DNA from 4 places in the Kitasatospora sp. NPDC093558 genome. Region 1 is predicted to be linked to each of the others. Evidence: riboswitches for the same ligand, from Rfam matches in the RefSeq annotation. Region 1 holds a riboswitch; each other region holds the start of a gene.
The links. A riboswitch is a leader RNA that binds a small molecule or an ion and turns the genes downstream of it on or off. The one in region 1 is predicted to bind cyclic di-AMP.
Positions count from the first base shown of each region.

Region 2: another riboswitch for cyclic di-AMP. It lies ahead of AB0O00_RS09735 (transglycosylase family protein); the one in region 1 lies ahead of AB0O00_RS01745 (M23 family metallopeptidase).
Region 3: another riboswitch for cyclic di-AMP. It lies ahead of AB0O00_RS15975 (LysM peptidoglycan-binding domain-containing M23 family metallopeptidase); the one in region 1 lies ahead of AB0O00_RS01745 (M23 family metallopeptidase).
Region 4: another riboswitch for cyclic di-AMP. It lies ahead of AB0O00_RS20740 (NlpC/P60 family protein); the one in region 1 lies ahead of AB0O00_RS01745 (M23 family metallopeptidase).

Region 1 covers NZ_JBFBDY010000007.1:22,292-26,494, reverse strand. The annotation lists gene AB0O00_RS01760 (TetR-like C-terminal domain-containing protein) at 1-482, opposite strand, end outside; gene AB0O00_RS01755 (alpha/beta hydrolase) at 536-1,363, opposite strand; gene AB0O00_RS01750 (YiaA/YiaB family inner membrane protein) at 1,566-1,856, opposite strand; cyclic di-AMP (ydaO/yuaA leader) riboswitch at 2,110-2,268, shown strand; gene AB0O00_RS01745 (M23 family metallopeptidase) at 2,281-3,141, shown strand; gene AB0O00_RS01740 (hypothetical protein) at 3,208-4,152, opposite strand; gene AB0O00_RS01735 (GNAT family protein) at 4,195-4,203, shown strand, end outside.
Region 2 covers NZ_JBFBDY010000063.1:11,835-16,037, reverse strand. The annotation lists gene eno (phosphopyruvate hydratase) at 1-792, opposite strand, end outside; gene AB0O00_RS09735 (transglycosylase family protein) at 1,088-2,026, opposite strand; cyclic di-AMP (ydaO/yuaA leader) riboswitch at 2,032-2,200, opposite strand; gene AB0O00_RS09730 (cytochrome P450) at 2,411-3,700, opposite strand; gene AB0O00_RS09725 (SDR family NAD(P)-dependent oxidoreductase) at 3,967-4,203, shown strand, end outside.
Region 3 covers NZ_JBFBDY010000136.1:5,999-10,201, reverse strand. The annotation lists gene AB0O00_RS15980 (HAMP domain-containing sensor histidine kinase) at 1-1,270, shown strand, start outside; gene AB0O00_RS15975 (LysM peptidoglycan-binding domain-containing M23 family metallopeptidase) at 1,466-2,419, opposite strand; cyclic di-AMP (ydaO/yuaA leader) riboswitch at 2,422-2,601, opposite strand; gene AB0O00_RS15970 (MFS transporter) at 2,913-4,203, shown strand, end outside.
Region 4 covers NZ_JBFBDY010000222.1:2,185-6,387, forward strand. The annotation lists gene AB0O00_RS20735 (NlpC/P60 family protein) at 98-1,135, shown strand; cyclic di-AMP (ydaO/yuaA leader) riboswitch at 1,474-1,627, shown strand; gene AB0O00_RS20740 (NlpC/P60 family protein) at 1,638-2,774, shown strand; gene AB0O00_RS20745 (NlpC/P60 family protein) at 3,002-4,048, shown strand; gene AB0O00_RS20750 (hypothetical protein) at 4,087-4,203, shown strand, end outside.

The DNA.
Region 1 (4,203 bases):
GCGCCGGCGATCGAGAGAGAAGCGAAGCCGTGGGCGACAGAGCGGACGGTGCGAGCGGCGTGGATGGCTTCGGGGCCTTCGAGGCCGTACTCCCGAAGCACCGCCACGATCACCCCCACCAGCCGCGCCGCCGCCGCGTTGAGGTCGTCGTCCGCCTGCGGTGCCTGCGGCAGCGCGTTGTAGCGGTGCGGGTGCGCCATCGCATACGCGTGGTACGCCCGGAGGAGGGCGGCGACGGCGTCGTCCCCGCTGCGGCCGAGGGCGGCGTCGGCGAGGCGGGCGGCCAGTTCCTCGGTGACGCGGACGGCGATGAGCCGCCGCAGTTCGGTGAGGCCGCCGCTGACGTGCTTGTACAGCGAGGGGGTCGCGACGCCCGCCCGGGCGGCGACGGCGGCGAGGGTGAGGCCGTCCGGTCCCTGGTCGTCGAGGAGGGCGAGGGCGTGGTCGACGACCAGCTCGGGCGTCAGTCCGACTCGGGGCATGGCTCGGTCTCTCTGTTTTCTGTCCGGGTGAAGGGTGGAGCGGTGGAGGAGGCTCAGGCGAACTCGGCGAGGAACGGCAGCAGGGCGTCGGCGACGGCCCCCGGGTTGTCGGCCATCGGGTAGTGCCCCGACCCGTCGATCATCACCTTCCGCGCGCCGAGCGCCGCGGTCTGCCGGTCGGCGACGACCTCGGGCTTCGGGAAGTCGGGGTCCTTGGTGCCCATGAGGACGAGTGCGGGGCACTGTGCGGCGGCGGTCCAGCCGACGGGCGAGGAGTCGCCGCGGACGTGTCCGCGGGTGGCGGTCCTCCGGCCCGGGGTGCGCAGCGAGGCGACGAGCCCGTTCACGTACGCGTCGAAGTCGGCGGGCCTGGCGCCCGGGTAGGCGAGCTTGCGGTGGTAGAAGCCCCAGAACGCGGGCCAGTGGACGATCACCGTCCCCATGGCGTGGACGATGCCGCGCATGAGGGCGTTCTGCGGCAGGTTCTCGATGAAGGCGTCGATCAGGACGATCCCGGCGACCCGCCCGGGCGCGTCCCCGGCGACCTTGACGACCGTCGCCCCGGTGTACGAGCTGCCGGCGAGGACGGCCCGTTCGATGCCGAGGTGGTCGAGCAGGGCGAGGACGTCGTCGGCGATCGCGGCCGGCGCGTAGTCGTCCCAGACGATGGAGGACTCGCCGAAGCCGCGCAGGTCCATGGTGATGACGCGGTGGCCGGCGGCGGTGAGCAGCGGGACGAGGTGCCGGTACGCGCGCCGGCTGTCGAGCATCCCGGGGAGGAGGACGACGGGGGTGCCCTCGCCCTCGCGGGTGTCGTCGAAGGCGATCCGGCCGCCGGGAACGTCGAGGTACTGGGTCTTCGGGGTGCTGGTGCCGTTCATGGTGGGCCTCCTCGGTCCGCTGTTGCGGTGGCATCGGCGGTGCTGCCGATAGCCATAAAGCTAAGGCTAATAGCCTTAGCCGTCAAGCTATCGGCGCACCGAAATCCCGGGATCGCCCCCGCCGAGCGGCACCCCCGCCGAACGGCACCCCCGCCGAGCGGCACCCCCCGAGTGGCACCCCGCCGAGCGGCACCCCGCCCCCTCAGACCCCTTCGACCTTGAACGGGTCGTGCTCGCTGAGCAGCTTCTCCAGCCGGGCCTGGTCCACCCGGGTGACGATCTCGTTCGTCTCCTGCCGGTCCCGGATGACCTTGGCGAGCGTGAACGAGGAGGTGACGGTGTAGAGCAGGCCGATCCCGAGGAAGGCCCGGGTCCAGGCCTCGACGGGCAGGTAGGCGATCCCGACGGCGAGGGCGGTGCCCGACAGGGCGAAGGAGAGCACGGCCTGGAGGTAGTACGCGGCCGTGGTGCGTGACTGCATCGGTGCGTTCATGGCGCCAGGATGGCGGCGGTCCGGCCGGTCGCACATGAGTAGGAGTACTCAGATGGGCCCGCCCGAGCCGTCGCCCGGTGACGTCCAATCACGTTAAGTAGTGTCAGGGGTGGGCAAGAGCCGCAAAACAGTCATAGGGCACAAGCCGCCCGCCCGGTTGTCGGTCGTCCCGGGCGGATGGCTTGGAATCAGGGCGTCCTAGGATTAACGTTTGATAACGCAGCGCGGTCGAAACGCCGTACCCAGACGGCACCGTGCGCCGTCGCCTAATCCCGCCGGCCGGCCTCCGGGCAGGTCAGGGAGCCGGGGAACCATGTTCCTTGGGGTGAATCGGCGGGGCCCAGGCCCGGCCGTAGGAGACCTTCCTGCTCCGAACCCGTCAGCTAACCCGGTAGGCGCGAAGGAAGGAAAGGAGCACGCCTCCGTGGCGTCGACGCACACCCCGGCACAGCCCGCCGGCCCCGCTGCCGGTACCCAGCTCCTCGACCACCCCCGTCCGGCCGAGGACGAGCTCGCGGCCCCGGAGGCCGAGGCCAACCGCCACCGGATGCCGCGTCAGACCCGCGGGGCCTCCCCGCTGCTCGGCGTCACCGCCGTCGCCGCGACCCTGGGTGCCACCGGTTTCGCCTCCGCCACCCCGGCCGCCGCGCCCGCCATCGAGGCCCCGGACGAGACCCCCGTCGCGCTCTCCGCCGACCCAGGCCTCGCGCTCGCCGCCCGGATCCAGCAGCAGGCCGACGGCCAGCGCACCGCCGCCGAGGAGGGCGCCCGCGTGCAGGCCGCGCAGGAGGCGCAGGCCAAGGCCGCCGCCAAGGAGGCCGAGGCGAAGAAGGCCGCCGACGAGGCCGAGAAGGCCAAGGCCGCCGACGAGGCCGAGAAGGCCAAGGCCGCCGCCCTCACGCTGCCGGTGCGCGACTACAACCTCAGCGCCCACTACGGCCAGAGCGCCCGCTACTGGGCCCACCTGCACACCGGCCTGGACTTCGCCGCCGACACCGGCACCGCCGTGTTCGCGGTCGGCCAGGGAACCATCACCTCGGCCGGCTGGTCCGGCGCGTACGGCTACCGGATCGTCGAGACCCTGCCCGACGGCACCGAGATCTGGTACTGCCACCTCTCCTCGATCATCAAGGGCTCCGGCCAGGTGGCCCCGGGCCAGCAGATCGGCAAGGTCGGCGCCACCGGCAACGTCACCGGCCCGCACCTGCACCTGGAGGTCCGCCCCGGCGGCGGCGCCCCGGTCGACCCGGAGACCTGGCTCCAGCAGCGCGGCCTCAACCCCTGAGCCACCGCCCCCCCGCACCGAAGCACCGAAGAAGGCCCCGACCGTCACCGGCCGGGGCCTTCCGCGTCAGCTGTCCGAGGACTCCGTGGACTCCAGCGACTCCGCCGACTCCGGCGGCTCTGGGGATTCGGCCGACTCCAGGGACTGCGGCAACTGCGCCAGGTACGCGTCGATCTCCGCCGCCCCCGGCTCCGGCGCGAGCTCCGGGAACTCCTCGACCAGCAGCCGCGGCAGCCCCGGCACCGTCCACTCGCCGTACAGCGCGAGCGCCGCCGCCACCGCCGCGTCCTCGAACTCCCCGAAGTCCCCGGCCAGTTCGTCCGGCATCGGCCGCCCCAGCGCGTTCAGCTCGGCGAGGTTGCGGTAGCTGCGCCGCATCAGCCCCTGTTCCAGGAGCCGCCGCGCGCCGTCCGTGGCCATGCCCACCGAGAGCACCCGGCCCGGGCCCCAGCCCTGCTCGTCCGGCTCGTCCAGCCACCCGGCCTCCGCCAGCGCGGCGAACGCGTCCAGCCGCTCCTCCTCGGCCAGTTCGACGAACCCGGCGAGCCAGTCCCGCACCGCCGCCTCGTCCGCGACGTCCACCCCGTGCGCGCGCAGCAGCACCGCGTACAGCCGGGGCCACGTCACCAGGTCGGCCCGGCGCAGCAGCCCGGCCGCGACCTCGCCCTGCCACTCGGCCTCGGCGTGCAGCCGCTCCTGCCGCTTGGCGTTGAGCCGCTTCGCCGCCCGCTGGTGGTCGACCAGCAGCCGTACGGCCTCGCCGTACGCGAGCGGGTCCTCCTCGGGGTCGGGCTGGACGTACAGGTGGAGCCGCTCGTACAGCAGGTGCTCCACGGCGTCCGAGGTCAGTTCGGGCCAGCCGTCGCGCATCCTGCCCTCGCCCAGTTCCAGCAGCGCCAGCACCGTGCGCAGCGGCGCCTCGGCCACCGGGGTGCGGCCCTGTTCCGCCGCCCAGGCGAGCAGGTCGGCGGCCCTGGTGCGCGGGGCGAGCCGCAGGTCTTCGTCGTTCATAGCTCGAACGGTAACCGCTGGCCGGGGGTAGGGTCGGCAGCCATGGTCCCC
Region 2 (4,203 bases), on a different contig from region 1:
GGCGGACGAGAGGGCCTTGCCCTCGAACTGGTAGGCGCCGTCCTGGTAGAACTCGGAGGCGGCGACGTCCAGGGCCAGCGCGACGTCGCGGCCGGGGACGTAACCCGCCTTCTGGATGGCCTCGGTGATGAGGTCCAGGGCCTCGCGGTTGCTGTCCAGGTTCGGCGCGAAGCCGCCCTCGTCGCCGAGGCCGGTGGACAGGCCGCGCTCCTTCAGCACGCCCTTGAGGGTGTGGTAGACCTCGACGCCCCAGCGGACGGCCTCGGAGAAGGACTCCGCGCCGATCGGGGCGATCATGAACTCCTGGATGTCGACGTTGGAGTCGGCGTGCGAGCCACCGTTGAGGATGTTCATCATCGGGACCGGCAGGACGTGCGCGTTCGGGCCGCCCAGGTAGCGGAACAGCGGCAGGTCGCTCGCCTCGGAGGCGGCGTGCGCGACGGCCAGCGAGACGCCGAGGATGGCGTTGGCGCCGAGCGAGGACTTGTCCGGGGTGGCGTCCAGGTCGAGCATGGCCTGGTCGATCAGGCGCTGCTCGGTGGCGTCGTAGCCGACCAGCTCCGGGCCGATCTGCTCGATGACGGCCAGGACGGCCTTCTCCACGCCCTTGCCGAAGTAGCGGTTCTTGTCACCGTCGCGGAGCTCCAGCGCCTCGAAGGCACCGGTGGAGGCACCCGACGGGACAGCGGCACGACCGGTGCTGCCGTCGTCGAGGCCGACCTCGACCTCGACCGTGGGGTTGCCACGCGAGTCGAGGATCTCACGGGCTACGACGACATCGATGGACGGCACGAGGCATCTCCTTGCGGAAGCAGGGTCCCGCTGACCAGTGGTGCGGTCGGCGGGATGATTGCGGAGTCGTTACGACCAGAGCCTAACCGCACGGGGTCGCGGGGCCACGCCGACCTCGGTCACGTCTCAGCGTGTGGCCCGGCTACTTACCGGTAGTTCACCTGACGATCCCGGGAAAAGGGGCGGAACCGGACGAAGGGGGGCCGATCCGGGGTCGGCCCCCTCCGTGGCGTGTCGCGCTGTGGCGTGTCGCGCCGTGGCGTGTCGAGCCGTGGCGCGCCGGCTCCGGCCGGCGTCAGCCGAGGTGCAGGACCTGGCCGGGCATGATCAGGTTCGGGTCGCCGCCGACGGTGCCGCGGTTGCCGTCGTAGACCGACTGCCAGCCGCCGGGGACGCCCTGGGCGGCGGCGATGCTCGACAGCGTGTCGCCGGCGTGGACGGTGTAGTCGTGGCCGCCCTGGGGAGCGACGGCTGCGCGCGGGGCCTGCTGCTGCGGCTGGGCGTACTGCTGCTGGGCCTGCTGCTGCGCGGCCTGCTGCTGGGCCTGGCCCGCGTACTGCTGGTAGACGCCCTGGTGGCTGGTCCAGTACCAGGTGCCGTTGTTCTGGTACCAGTACACCTTCGCGTCGGCGTCCCAGCCGGCCTTGCCGGAGAAGCCCGGGGCCTGGGGCTGGGCCTGCTGCTGGGGCTGGGCCGGCTGGGTGTGCTGCTGGTACTGCTGCTGCACGGGCTTCTGAGCCGGCTTCGGCTGGGCGGGCTTCGGCTGGGCCGGCTTCGCCGCGGGCTGCTGCACCGGCTGGGAGTGCTGCTGGGCGGCGGGCTGGGCGTCCGAGGTGTCGACGTCGGCCGCGGGGCCCCCCTTCGACAGGCCGGCCTTCTTCGAGCAGACCGGCCACGCGCCCGGCCCCTGCGAGGCCAGGACCTTCTCGGCCACCGCGATCTGCTGGCCCTTGCTGGCCTGGTTGGCCTGCGCCGCGTACGCGGTGCCGCCGAACGCCTTCCAGGTGCTGGAGGTGAACTGCAGGCCGCCGTAGAAGCCGTTGCCGGTGTTGATGCTCCAGTCGCCGCCGCTCTCGCACTGGGCGACGGAGTCCCAGGCGGTGGTCGGGGCGGCGGAGGCGCCGGTGGCGGTGAGGATCGGCATCGCGAGTCCGACGCCGGCCACTCCGGCGACGGCGATGGCCTTCTCGGTCTGGGTGCGACGGCGGTGACGACCGGTTCCAACGAACAGCATGAAGGGGTCCCTCTCCGCACGCCTGCGAGGTGAGCTGTCGGGTTCGGACCGGGAGGTGGCCCGGCCGCCGTCTGCGGAAACGATTCCGCTCGGGCGGCTTCACCCCAAGCCGTGGAGGAACGGCAACAAACCTGGTTCCCCCGCCCCTGCCCAGGGTTCTGGTCGGTTTCCCGTGGTGCGGCGGGCAGGACTCGGCGTTCCGCACTCGGGGTCCGCAGCTGCGAACTCCAGGGAGAGTAGACAGATCCTCAGACCAATCACAAGCTCATATCGCAGACATCACACAGAAATCACGGCGCGTGGTCGATCGCCTACCAACGGCGGTTGTTTGTCCGGATTGATGGGTGTTCATGCTGCCGGACACGCCCGCTTCGCGACGTTCCGTCAGTGTGTCGGAGCGTCCGGGCGGGCGTGCGGCGAGCGGCTCTCGGGACTGAATTCGACCGGAAGTTCGCGCAATCCGCGCATGATCAGGCCACCTCGCCACCGCAGATTCTCCGGGCTTTCCGCCAGTTCGAGATCGGGCAGCCGGGACAGCAGCGTGGCCAGCGCCGACCGCCCTTCGAGCCTCGCCAGCGGGGCGCCGATGCAGTAGTGGATGCCGTGCCCGAAACCCAGGTGCGGGTTGTCCGTCCGGGCCAGGTCCAGGGTGTTCTCGTCCGAGAACCTGGCCGGATCCCGGTCCGCCGCCGCCAGTACCACCAGCACCGGGTCGCCGACCGGGATGTCCACCCCGCCGATGGTCAGCGGGCGGGTCGCGAACCGCCACGTCGCGAGCTCCACCGGCCCGTCGTAGCGCAGGAGTTCCTCGATCCCGGTCTCCAGCAGCGCCGTCTCGCCGCGTGCCACCGACTCCTGCAGGAGGCGGCGCTGCCCGGGGTTGCGCAGCAGCGCGTACGTCCCGTTGCCGATCAGGTTGACGGTCGTCTCGAAGCCGGCGAAGAGGAGGATGAACGCCATCGCGGCGGCCTCGTTCTCGGTGAGGTGCTCGCCGTGGTCGCTCGCCCGGATCAGACCCGAGATCAGGTCGTCCCCGAGGTCCGCCCGCTTCCGGTGGATCAGCTCCAGCAGGTACGCCCGCATCCGCTTCACCGCCCGGCCCACGCCGCCGCGTTGGCCCCCGCCATGTCGAATCATCATGCCCGCCCAGTCGCGGAAGTCGTCCTGGTCCTCGGCCGGCACGCCGAGCAGGTCGCAGATCGCGTAGATGGGGAGCGGGAACGCGAACTCGTGGATGAGGTCCGCCGAACCGCGCTGCGCGAAGCCGTCGATCAGGCGGTCGGTGAGCTGCTGCACCCGCGGCTCGAACTCGGCCACCCGGCGCGGCGTGAACGCCTTCGACACCAGGCGGCGCAGCCGGGTGTGGTCCGGCGGGTCGATGTTCAGCAGGTGCGTCATCAGGTCCGCCTGCCGCTCCCCCGGGATCCCGACCCGGCCGGTGCGGTGCGCCTGCTCGCTGTGGTGCGCCGGGTTCTTCGACAGCCGGCCGTCCGCCAGCGCCTGGCGCGCGTCCGCGTACCGCGTCACCAGCCAGGCCTCCACCCCGCTCGGCAGCGTGGTGCGGTGCACGGGGGCGTGCTCGCGCAGCCAGGCGTACGCCGGGTACGGGTCGGCGGCGAACTCCCACGTGAAGAGCGGCGGGCGGGTGGCGTCGGCGTCGGGCTGAACTGGCATGGCACGACCGTATCCGGTGGGTCGGGGGCACCCCGTCATCTACGGTGAGTGACCGGCTCGTCAACGGCCCGCGGACGGCTTCGCAACGGCCCGCCAACACCTCGTGGACAGTGCGTGGACGGGTTTTGGACAGCTCTTGGACGGGTGGCAGGCGTGAGCCTGGTCACCTGAGGGGTAATCCCTGTTGCGGAGGGTCAGGACCTGCCTACGATCCTCGGCAGAAATCGTGGGCGTCAGTGCGGACCGCCCACAGGGAGGAGCGCACCATGCGGGTCACCGGGGCAGTCGTCGTCATCGCGGTACTCGACGGCGGGTCGGGGGCCGACCTCGCCCGCCGCTTCACCGCGGCCGGCGCCGCCGGAGTGCTGATCGCCGACCAGCGGGTCGGCGTCGCCGAGGACCTCGCCGCCGAACTCGACCGGCCCGGCTGCCCCGTCGTCGGCGTCGGCGGGGACGTCCGCCGCCCCAGCGACGTCGCCGCGCTCGTCGACACCACCGAGAAG
Region 3 (4,203 bases), on a different contig from region 1:
CGACCTGTGCCACGGCACGGCCGGGCAGCCCTGGATGCCCAAGGGCGGCAGCATCCCCACGGTGATCGTCGCCGACGGCACCTCGTGCCCGCCGAACGACCCCCGCGCCGTGACCGTCGCCCCGGAGGACCTCCCGATCGCGGGCAGCGGGAGCACCGGACCGCACGCCGCCTCGCTGTTCCGCGACGGCCGGACCGCCGACGGCACCCCAGTGCGCGTCTATGTGGTCAGCATCGGCCCCGTCGGCTACGGCGGGAGCGGCGGGACCGGCCCCACCGCCGCCGTGGCGATCTCCCAGCCGCTCGAACCGGTGCAGGACGCGCTCACCGAACTCGCCCTGATCACCGCCGGCGCGGCAGCGGTCGTCATCGCGCTCGCCGCCGCGGGCGCCCTGTGGATCGCCCGCACCGCCCTGCGCCCGGTCGACCGCCTCACCCGCGCGGCCCAGCACATCGCCCGCACCCAGGAGCCGGGCATGACGATCGAGGTGTCCGGCCACGACGAGATCGCCCGCTTCGGCGAGGCCTTCAACGCGATGAGCACCGCCCTCGCCGGCTCGCTGGACAGCCAGGCCCGGCTCATCGCCGACGCCGGACACGAACTGCGCACCCCGCTGGCCTCGATGCGCACCAACGTCGACCTGCTGATCCGCAGCCAGGAGACCGGCCGCCCGCTGCCCGCCGCGACGCTCACCCGGATGCTCGGCAACATGAAGGCCCAGATGACGGAACTCTCCACCCTCATCGGCGACTTGCTCGAACTCTCCCGCCCCGCCGAGTCCCGCGATGCCAAGCCGCTGCCCGTCGTCGCCCTGCACGACATCGCCGCCCGCGCCGTCGAACGGGCCGAACTGCGCGGCCCCGCCCTCGCGTTCGGCGCCGACCTGGCCCCCTGGTACGTCCGCGCCGACCCGCACGCGCTCGAACGCGCCGTGATCAACCTGCTCGACAACGCGGTGAAGTTCAGCCCGCCCGGCGGACGGATCGACGTCTCCCTCGCGAACGGCGAACTCACCGTCCGCGACCAGGGCCCCGGCATCGCCGCCGAGGACCTCCCGCACGTCTTCGACCGCTTCTGGCGCTCGCCCTCCGCCCGCCAACTGCCCGGATCCGGGCTGGGGTTGGCGATCGTCGCCCGGACCGTCCGCGCCACCGGCGGCGAGGTCACCCTCGCACCCGCCGGCCCGGACGGCGGCACCGCCGCGACCGTCCGACTGCCGGGCGCGGCCACGCCCCCGCCCGAGACACCCCCACCCGCGAGCCAAAGCTGAGGCCACGACAGCGCCCCCAACGACAGCGACCGGCCCGGCACACGAGGTGGGCGTGAGCCGGGCCGGTCTGGGCGTGTCCCGCGCCCATGTCCGCCGGTGCGACGATCAACCGGTCGAGCGGTCACCCGACATGACCATCCCGGTTGATCTCTTCGCCCCGCACCCGCGGTGGTCCGTCATCCCCGGAAGGGGAGGTCAGAGAGCGACGCCGTGCGCCCGGAGGTAGGCGACCGGGTCGATGTCCGAGCCGTACTCCGGCCCGGTGCGGATCTCGAAGTGCAGGTGCGGGCCGGTCACGTTGCCGGTCGCACCGGACAGGCCGAGCTGCTGGCCGACGGTGACGGACTGGCCGACCGTCACGCCGATCGAGGAGAGGTGCGCGTACTGCGCGTACTTGCCGTCGGCGAGCTGGATCTCGACCTCGTTGCCGTAGGCGCCGTCGTAACCAGCCTTCACCACGACGCCGTTGGCGACGGCGCGCACCGGGGTGCCGGTGGAGGCGACGAAGTCCTGGCCGGTGTGGTGGCCGGAGGCCCACATCGAGCCGGCGACGCCGTAGGCCGTGCCGAGCTCCGGGTTGGCGACCGGGGCGACGTAGCCCGAGGTGGCGGCGACCGGAGCGGCGGCCGGGGCCTTGGCCGGCTGGGCCACGGTGGCCTGGACCTGCACCTGGGCACTCGGGGTGGTGGCCTCGGTCTGGACCTGCACCTGCGGCTTGGCGGCCGGGGCGGCAGGCTTCTGGGCCGGAGCGGCCGGAGCGGCCGGAGCAGAAGGCGCGGCCGAAGCAGCAGCCTGAGCGGCGAGCGCGAGCGACTGACCCGGGAAGATCAGGTCCGGGTCGGCGCCGACGACCGAGCGGTTGTGGTCGTACAGCGCCTGCCAGCCGCCCTCGACGCGCTTGGCCTCGGCGATCTTCGACAGGGTGTCACCACTGACGACCCGGTAGGCGGCGTCGCCGTGGGCGGCGGCCGGAGCGGCCGGGGCGGACGCGGCGGCGACCGGGGCGGCGGGGGTGCCGGGGGCGGTGGTGTGAGCCTGGGCGGTCAGCACGGAGACGAGCGGGAGGGCGAAGGAGACGCCGGTGACGGCGGTCGCGATGCCGATGCGGGCGGCGCGGGGCAGGGCACGACGACGAGCGTGAGCAGGCATGGAAGTTTCCTCTCCGACGCCTGCGAGGTGAGCTGTCGGGTTCGGGCTGGAGTTGCCCGGCCGCATGCGCGGCTTCACCCCAAGCCGGCCCTGGATTCCCGCGCCAACAGCGCGAATTCCGGTCCGGCGACTTACCTGTGGGTCCCCCGCTCCTGCCGTACAGAGTTCAGTGCGAGCCACCGGGCAGCGGCAGGACTCGGCGTTCCACCCGGTGGATCCGTCCGGGCTGGCCGGTCGGTCGCTGAACTAAAACTCATCCGTCCGGGTGAAGCAATGTCGATCTCTTGAAGCCACAACAACCCCCTCCAGCACGATGACGCTCCGAATGATCCAGGGCACGGTACGTGCACAATCCATTCACCGACCGCAACGGATCAACGACCCTCCGCCCACCAATCCACCCCTAAGTAGCCAGACGGCCACCCACCGCGACCCCCGGACGCACCACCGGTGACCCTTGTCACGTCCACCCCGCCGGGCGGAGGATCGGGCCGTGGCCACAACCAACGCCGGCACCCTGCGCCTGGGCACCGCGCAGGGGCGCTGGGTACTCCTGGCAACCGTGCTCGGATCCAGCATGGCGATGCTCGACGGCACCGTCGTCAACGTCGCCCTGCCCCGCATCGGCGCCGACCTCGGCGCCTCCCTCGCGTCCCTGCAGTGGACGCTGAACGCCTATCTGCTGACGCTCGCCGGGCTCATCCTGCTCGGCGGCGCGCTCGGCGACCGCTACGGCCGGCGCCGGGTCTTCCTGCTCGGCGTCGTCTGGTTCGCCGTCGCCTCCGCGGCCTGCGCCGCCGCGCCGAACATCCAGGTGCTGATCGCCGCGCGCGCCGTCCAGGGCATCGGCGGGGCGCTGCTGACGCCCGGTTCGCTCGCCATGCTCCAGGCGGTCTTCCACCCGGACGACCGCTCCGCCGCGGTCGGCCTGTGGTCGGGCCTCGGCGGCGTGTCGGCCGCGGTCGGCCCGTTCCTCGGCGGCTGGCTCGTGGACGGCCCCGGCTGGCGCTGGATCTTCCTGCTCAACCTGCCGCTCGCCGCCGCCGTCATCGCGGTCGCCACCCGCTACGTTCCCGAGAGCCGGGACGAGAGCGCCACCGGCCGCTTCGACGTGCTCGGTTCGCTGCTCGCCGCCCTCGCGCTCGGCACCCTCACCTACGCGCTGACGGCGGCCGGCGAGGGCCTCTCCCCCGTCGTCTGGGCCAGCGGCGTGCTCGGGCTCGTCCTCGGCGCGGCCTTCATCGCCGTCGAACGCCGCGCCCCCGAACCGATGCTGCCGCTCGGCCTGTTCTCCTCACGGCTGTTCACCGCCGTGAACCTCGTCACCCTCTGCGTGTACGCGGCGTTCAGCGGCGTGTTCTTCCTGCTGGTCGTCCAGCTGCAGATCGTCGCCCGCTTCTCGCCGCTGGTGTCCGGCCTGGCCCTGGTCCCGATCACCGTGCTGATGCTCGCGCTGTCCTCGCGCGCCGCACGGCTCGGCAAGCGGATCGGCCCGCGGATCCCGCTCACCATCGGCCCGCTGCTGTGCGCCGCCGGGGTGCTGCTGATGCTGCGCGCCGGCGCCGGCTCCTCCTACTGGACGGACGTCCTGCCCGCCGTCGCGGTGATGGGCTCCGGCATGACGCTGCTCGTCGCCCCGCTGACGGCGACCGTCCTCGCGGCCGTCGAGGTGCGGCACGCGGGCATCGCGAGCGGGGTCAACAACGCCGCCGCCCGCGCCGCCGGCCTGCTCGCGGTCGCCGCCCTCCCGGCCCTGGCCGGCCTGAGCGGCGACGCCTACCGGG
Region 4 (4,203 bases), on a different contig from region 1:
GGCGCAATGCCTGGATCTTCACTAGGGTCTGGCGTCAAACCTATTTTCCGGATTTCTCACCCGAACCGGTGAGTCCATGGAAGAAGGAGCCGGTCCCTTGGCCTCCCACCGCCGTCCCAAGCAGCCCAGCCGTGCGCGGGTCTCCGTGCTCACCGCTGCCGCTGCGACCGCGGTCGCGCTCTCCGCCCAGGTGGCCGCGCACGCTGCGCCGCAGCCGAACAAAACGGACGTCAAGGCGCAGATCGACGCACTCCAGCAGGAGCAGGAGCAGGCCGCCGAGAAGTACAACGGCGCCAAGGAGCGGGCCGACCAGCTGCGCAAGCAGGCCGACCAGCTGCAGGACCAGGTCGCTCGCGGCCAGGAGCAGATGACCCAGCTTCAGGTCGGCCTCGCGGGCGTGGCGGGCGAGCAGTACCGCACCGGCGGCATCGACCCGTCCGTCCAGCTGATGCTCTCCTCGGACCCGTCCGGCTACCTGGACAAGGCCTCCAGCGTGCAGCAGGCGACGGCCACCGAGACCGACGCGCTCAAGGGGCTGCTGGACCAGCAGCGCCGCCTGGACCAGGAGAAGGCCGAGGCCGCCGCGGTGCTGGCCTCCCTCGATTCGACCACCAAGGACCTGAACCAGGCCAAGGCGGACGTCAACACCAAGCTCAAGGCGGCCCAGGACCTCCTGAACTCGCTCAGCGCCTCCGAGCGGGCCGCGCTGAGGGCCCAGCAGGCCCAGGACGACCGCGCCTCGCGCGGCGCCGACCGGGTCGACCTCAGCAACCTGCCGCCGGCCAGCGGCTACGCGGCCGTGGCCGTGGCCAAGGCGATGAGCAAGCAGGGCTCGCCGTACGTGTGGGGCGCCACCGGCGAGAACACGTTCGACTGCTCGGGCCTGATGGTCTGGGCGTACGGCAAGGCCGGTGTCTCGCTGCCGCGCACCTCGCAGGAGCAGGGCCACTACGGCACCCGGGTGCCCTCGCTGGACCAGGCCCAGCCGGGCGACCTGGTGGTCTACGGCGGCGACATGCACCACGTCGGGATGTACATCGGCAACGGCATGGTGGTGCACGCGCCGCACACCGGTGACGTGGTCAAGGTGATGAAGGCCGACGCGATGCCGATCAACACGATCCGCCGGGTCTGACCCCCCGACACGCCGGGGCCGGCGGAACGGCCCTGTGATCCGTGCCACCTCCCTGGCGGGGGTGGCACGTTCGCTTGTGCGCGTTTCGCCCGTCAGTGCGTGACAAGTGATCAGCCTTGCGTACTGGTGCGATCACCTTCTGTCATCTTCACAAAACAACCTGGTTATTCTTCCGCCTTTTTTCTGACAAGGATTTGAACGGATCACGGTTCAGTTACTAGGGTCGTGCCCCGAACCACCGCACTGTCGATCGCCCAGCCAGGGTGGCGGCGGTGGTTCCCGCCGAGTTCGTGAAGCAGCGGGACGGGTCGAAGCGCCCGTCCGACAGGGGAGCCCAGTGGTTGGGGGCGCTGTGGAGCGGAGCCGGGGAACCACGTTCCTCCGGGGTGAATCGGCGCCAGGTCGGCCGCTGGAACGGCCGTGAGGCGTCGTAGGGCATGCTTCCGGCCCGAACCCGTCAGCTCACCCGGTAGGCGGACGTAGGAAGAAGGAGTCCGCCTTCGTGGCGTCCCATCGTCGTCCCAAGCCCGCCGGCCGAGCCCGAGTTTCCTTCCTGACCGGTGTCGCCGCCGCCGCCGTCGCCCTCTCCGCGCAGTCCGGCGCCCACGCCGACCCGACGCCGACCAAGGACCAGGTCAAGGAGCAGGTCGACCAGCTCAACGAGCAGGCCGAGGTGGCGACCGAGCAGTACAACGCCGCCCAGTCCAAGCAGCAGGAGCTGCAGAAGCAGGTCAGCGGCCTGCAGGACCAGGTGGCCCGCCAGCAGGAGCAGGTGACCGACCTCCAGGGCGGCCTCGCCCAGATCGCCGGCGAGCAGTACCGCAACGGGGGCATATCCCCGACCGTCCAGCTGATGTTCTCGTCCAAGCCGGACACCTTCCTCAGCCAGGCCGACGCCCTGAACCAGGCCGGCAGCACCCAGAAGGGTCAGCTGAAGGAGCTCCAGGACCAGCAGCGCAAGCTCGACCAGGACCGCAACGAGGCCCAGGCCAAGCTCGCCGAGCTGGACGCGACCACCCAGCAGCTGAAGACCTCCAAGGAACAGATCCAGGCGAAGCTGAAGGCCGCCCAGGACCTCTTCAACACCCTGTCCGAGCAGGAGCGCCAGGCGATCAAGGCGGCCGAGGAGAAGGCCGCCGCCGACGCCAAGGCCAAGGCCGACGCCGCGAAGGCCCAGCAGGCCGCCGCCGACCGCGCCTCCCGCGACAGCAGCCGCGCCGACCTCGGCTCGGCCCCGTCGTCCGCGCCCTCGTCCTCGCCGGTCGCCAAGCCGGCCGCCCCGGGCAGCTCGCGCGGCGCCGCCGCGCTGTCCGCCGCCGCCACCAAGATCGGCAGCCCGTACGTCTGGGCCGCCACCGGCCCGAACTCCTTCGACTGCTCGGGCCTGATGGTCTGGGCGTTCGACCAGGCCGGCGTCTCGCTGCCGCGCACCTCGCAGGAGCAGGCCGGCGCCGGCACCCGGATCGGCACGGACCTCTCCCAGGCCCAGCCCGGCGACCTGCTGATCTTCTACAGCGACGCCCACCACGTCGGCATCTACGCCGGCAACGGCCAGGTGCTGCACGCGCCCAAGCCGGGTGCGAGCGTGCGCTACGAGGCGGTCTCCAACATGCCGCTCTCGTCCATCGTGCGGGTCTGATCCCCGCTCGGCTTCCCGCAGGCCCGGCCTTCCTCTCGTGGAAGGCCGGGCCTGCGGCGTTTCCTTTCCTCGGGCTGGTGTCCGATTAATGGTCAAATATTCGTGTTGGGAGGGGTTTGGACTCGGTTGCCCGGACTCGCTAACGTCTGCCACCGGACTCCCGCTCCAGGACCGCCCGCTTCGGTGCGGCGGCGGGACCGGTCCGCAGGATTGGAGCAGCCGCCGCCATGCCCGTGCACCGCCGTTCCCAACTGCTCGCCCGTGCGCTGGTGCTGACCGCGGCCGCCACCACCGCCCTGGGCGTGACGACGAGCGGCAGTGCCCAGGCCGCCCCCGGCGCCCCGGACGCGCCCAGCCGCAAGGACGTCAAGGCCCAGGTCGAGCAGCTGTACAACGAGGCCGAACAGGCGTCGGAGAAGTACAACGCGGCCCAGGAGGCCCAGCAGCGGCTCCAGGGCGAGACCACCGTCCTCCAGGGCGAGATCGCCGCCGCCCAGGAGCAGCTCAACCAGCTGCGCGGCGACCTCGCCACCGTGGCGGGCGCCGAGTACCGGGCCGGCGGCATGGCGCAGACCGTCCAGCTGATGCTCGCCACCGACCCGGAGGGGTACCTCGCCCGCGCCCGGACCCTCGACCAGGCCGCCGAGCGGCAGAACGAGACGCTGCACGAGCTGGTGACCCGTCAGCGCGGGCTCGACCAGCGCCGCACCGAGACCGCCGCCAAGCTCGCCGAGCTGGACCAGGCCCGGCGCACCCTCGCCGACAGCAAGCAGGACATCCAGCAGCGGCTCGCCAAGGCCCAGCGGCTGCTCAACAGCCTGGGCGTGGCCGAGCGCGCCCGGATGGCCGCGCAGGACGCCCAGGAGGCCGAGCAGCGCGCCACCCGCGGCACCGACCGGCTGGACCTCGGCACCACCCCGCCCGCCTCCGAGCGCGGCGCGGCGGCGCTCGCGGCGGCGGTGCGGATGATCGGATCGCCCTACGTGTACGGATCCACCGGCCCCCGCGCCTTCGACTGTTCCGGTCTGATGTACTACAGCTGGCGGCAGGCCGGAGTGTCCCTGCCGCGCACCTCGCAGGCCCAGGCCTACGCCGGCCAGCGGGTGAGCCTGTCCGAAGCACGACCGGGAGACCTGGTGATCTTCTACCGGGACATGCACCACGTCGGCATGTACGCCGGCGGCGGGGTGATCGTGCACGCCCCGTACCCGGGGGCCCGGGTGCGGTACGAGAGCGTCAACGCGATGCCCGTCGCAGGGGTGGTCCGGCTCTGAGCCCGACCCTGTCCGCACCGGACGCGATACGGCCCTGCGTGCTGTCCCGCCGGGGCGCCCTGCTGCTCGCCGCCGGAGGGCTGACGCAGCTGTCGCTGCCGCCCGCCGTCCCCGCGGCGCCCGGCCCGGGGCCCGCCGGCGCGGACGAGCGGACG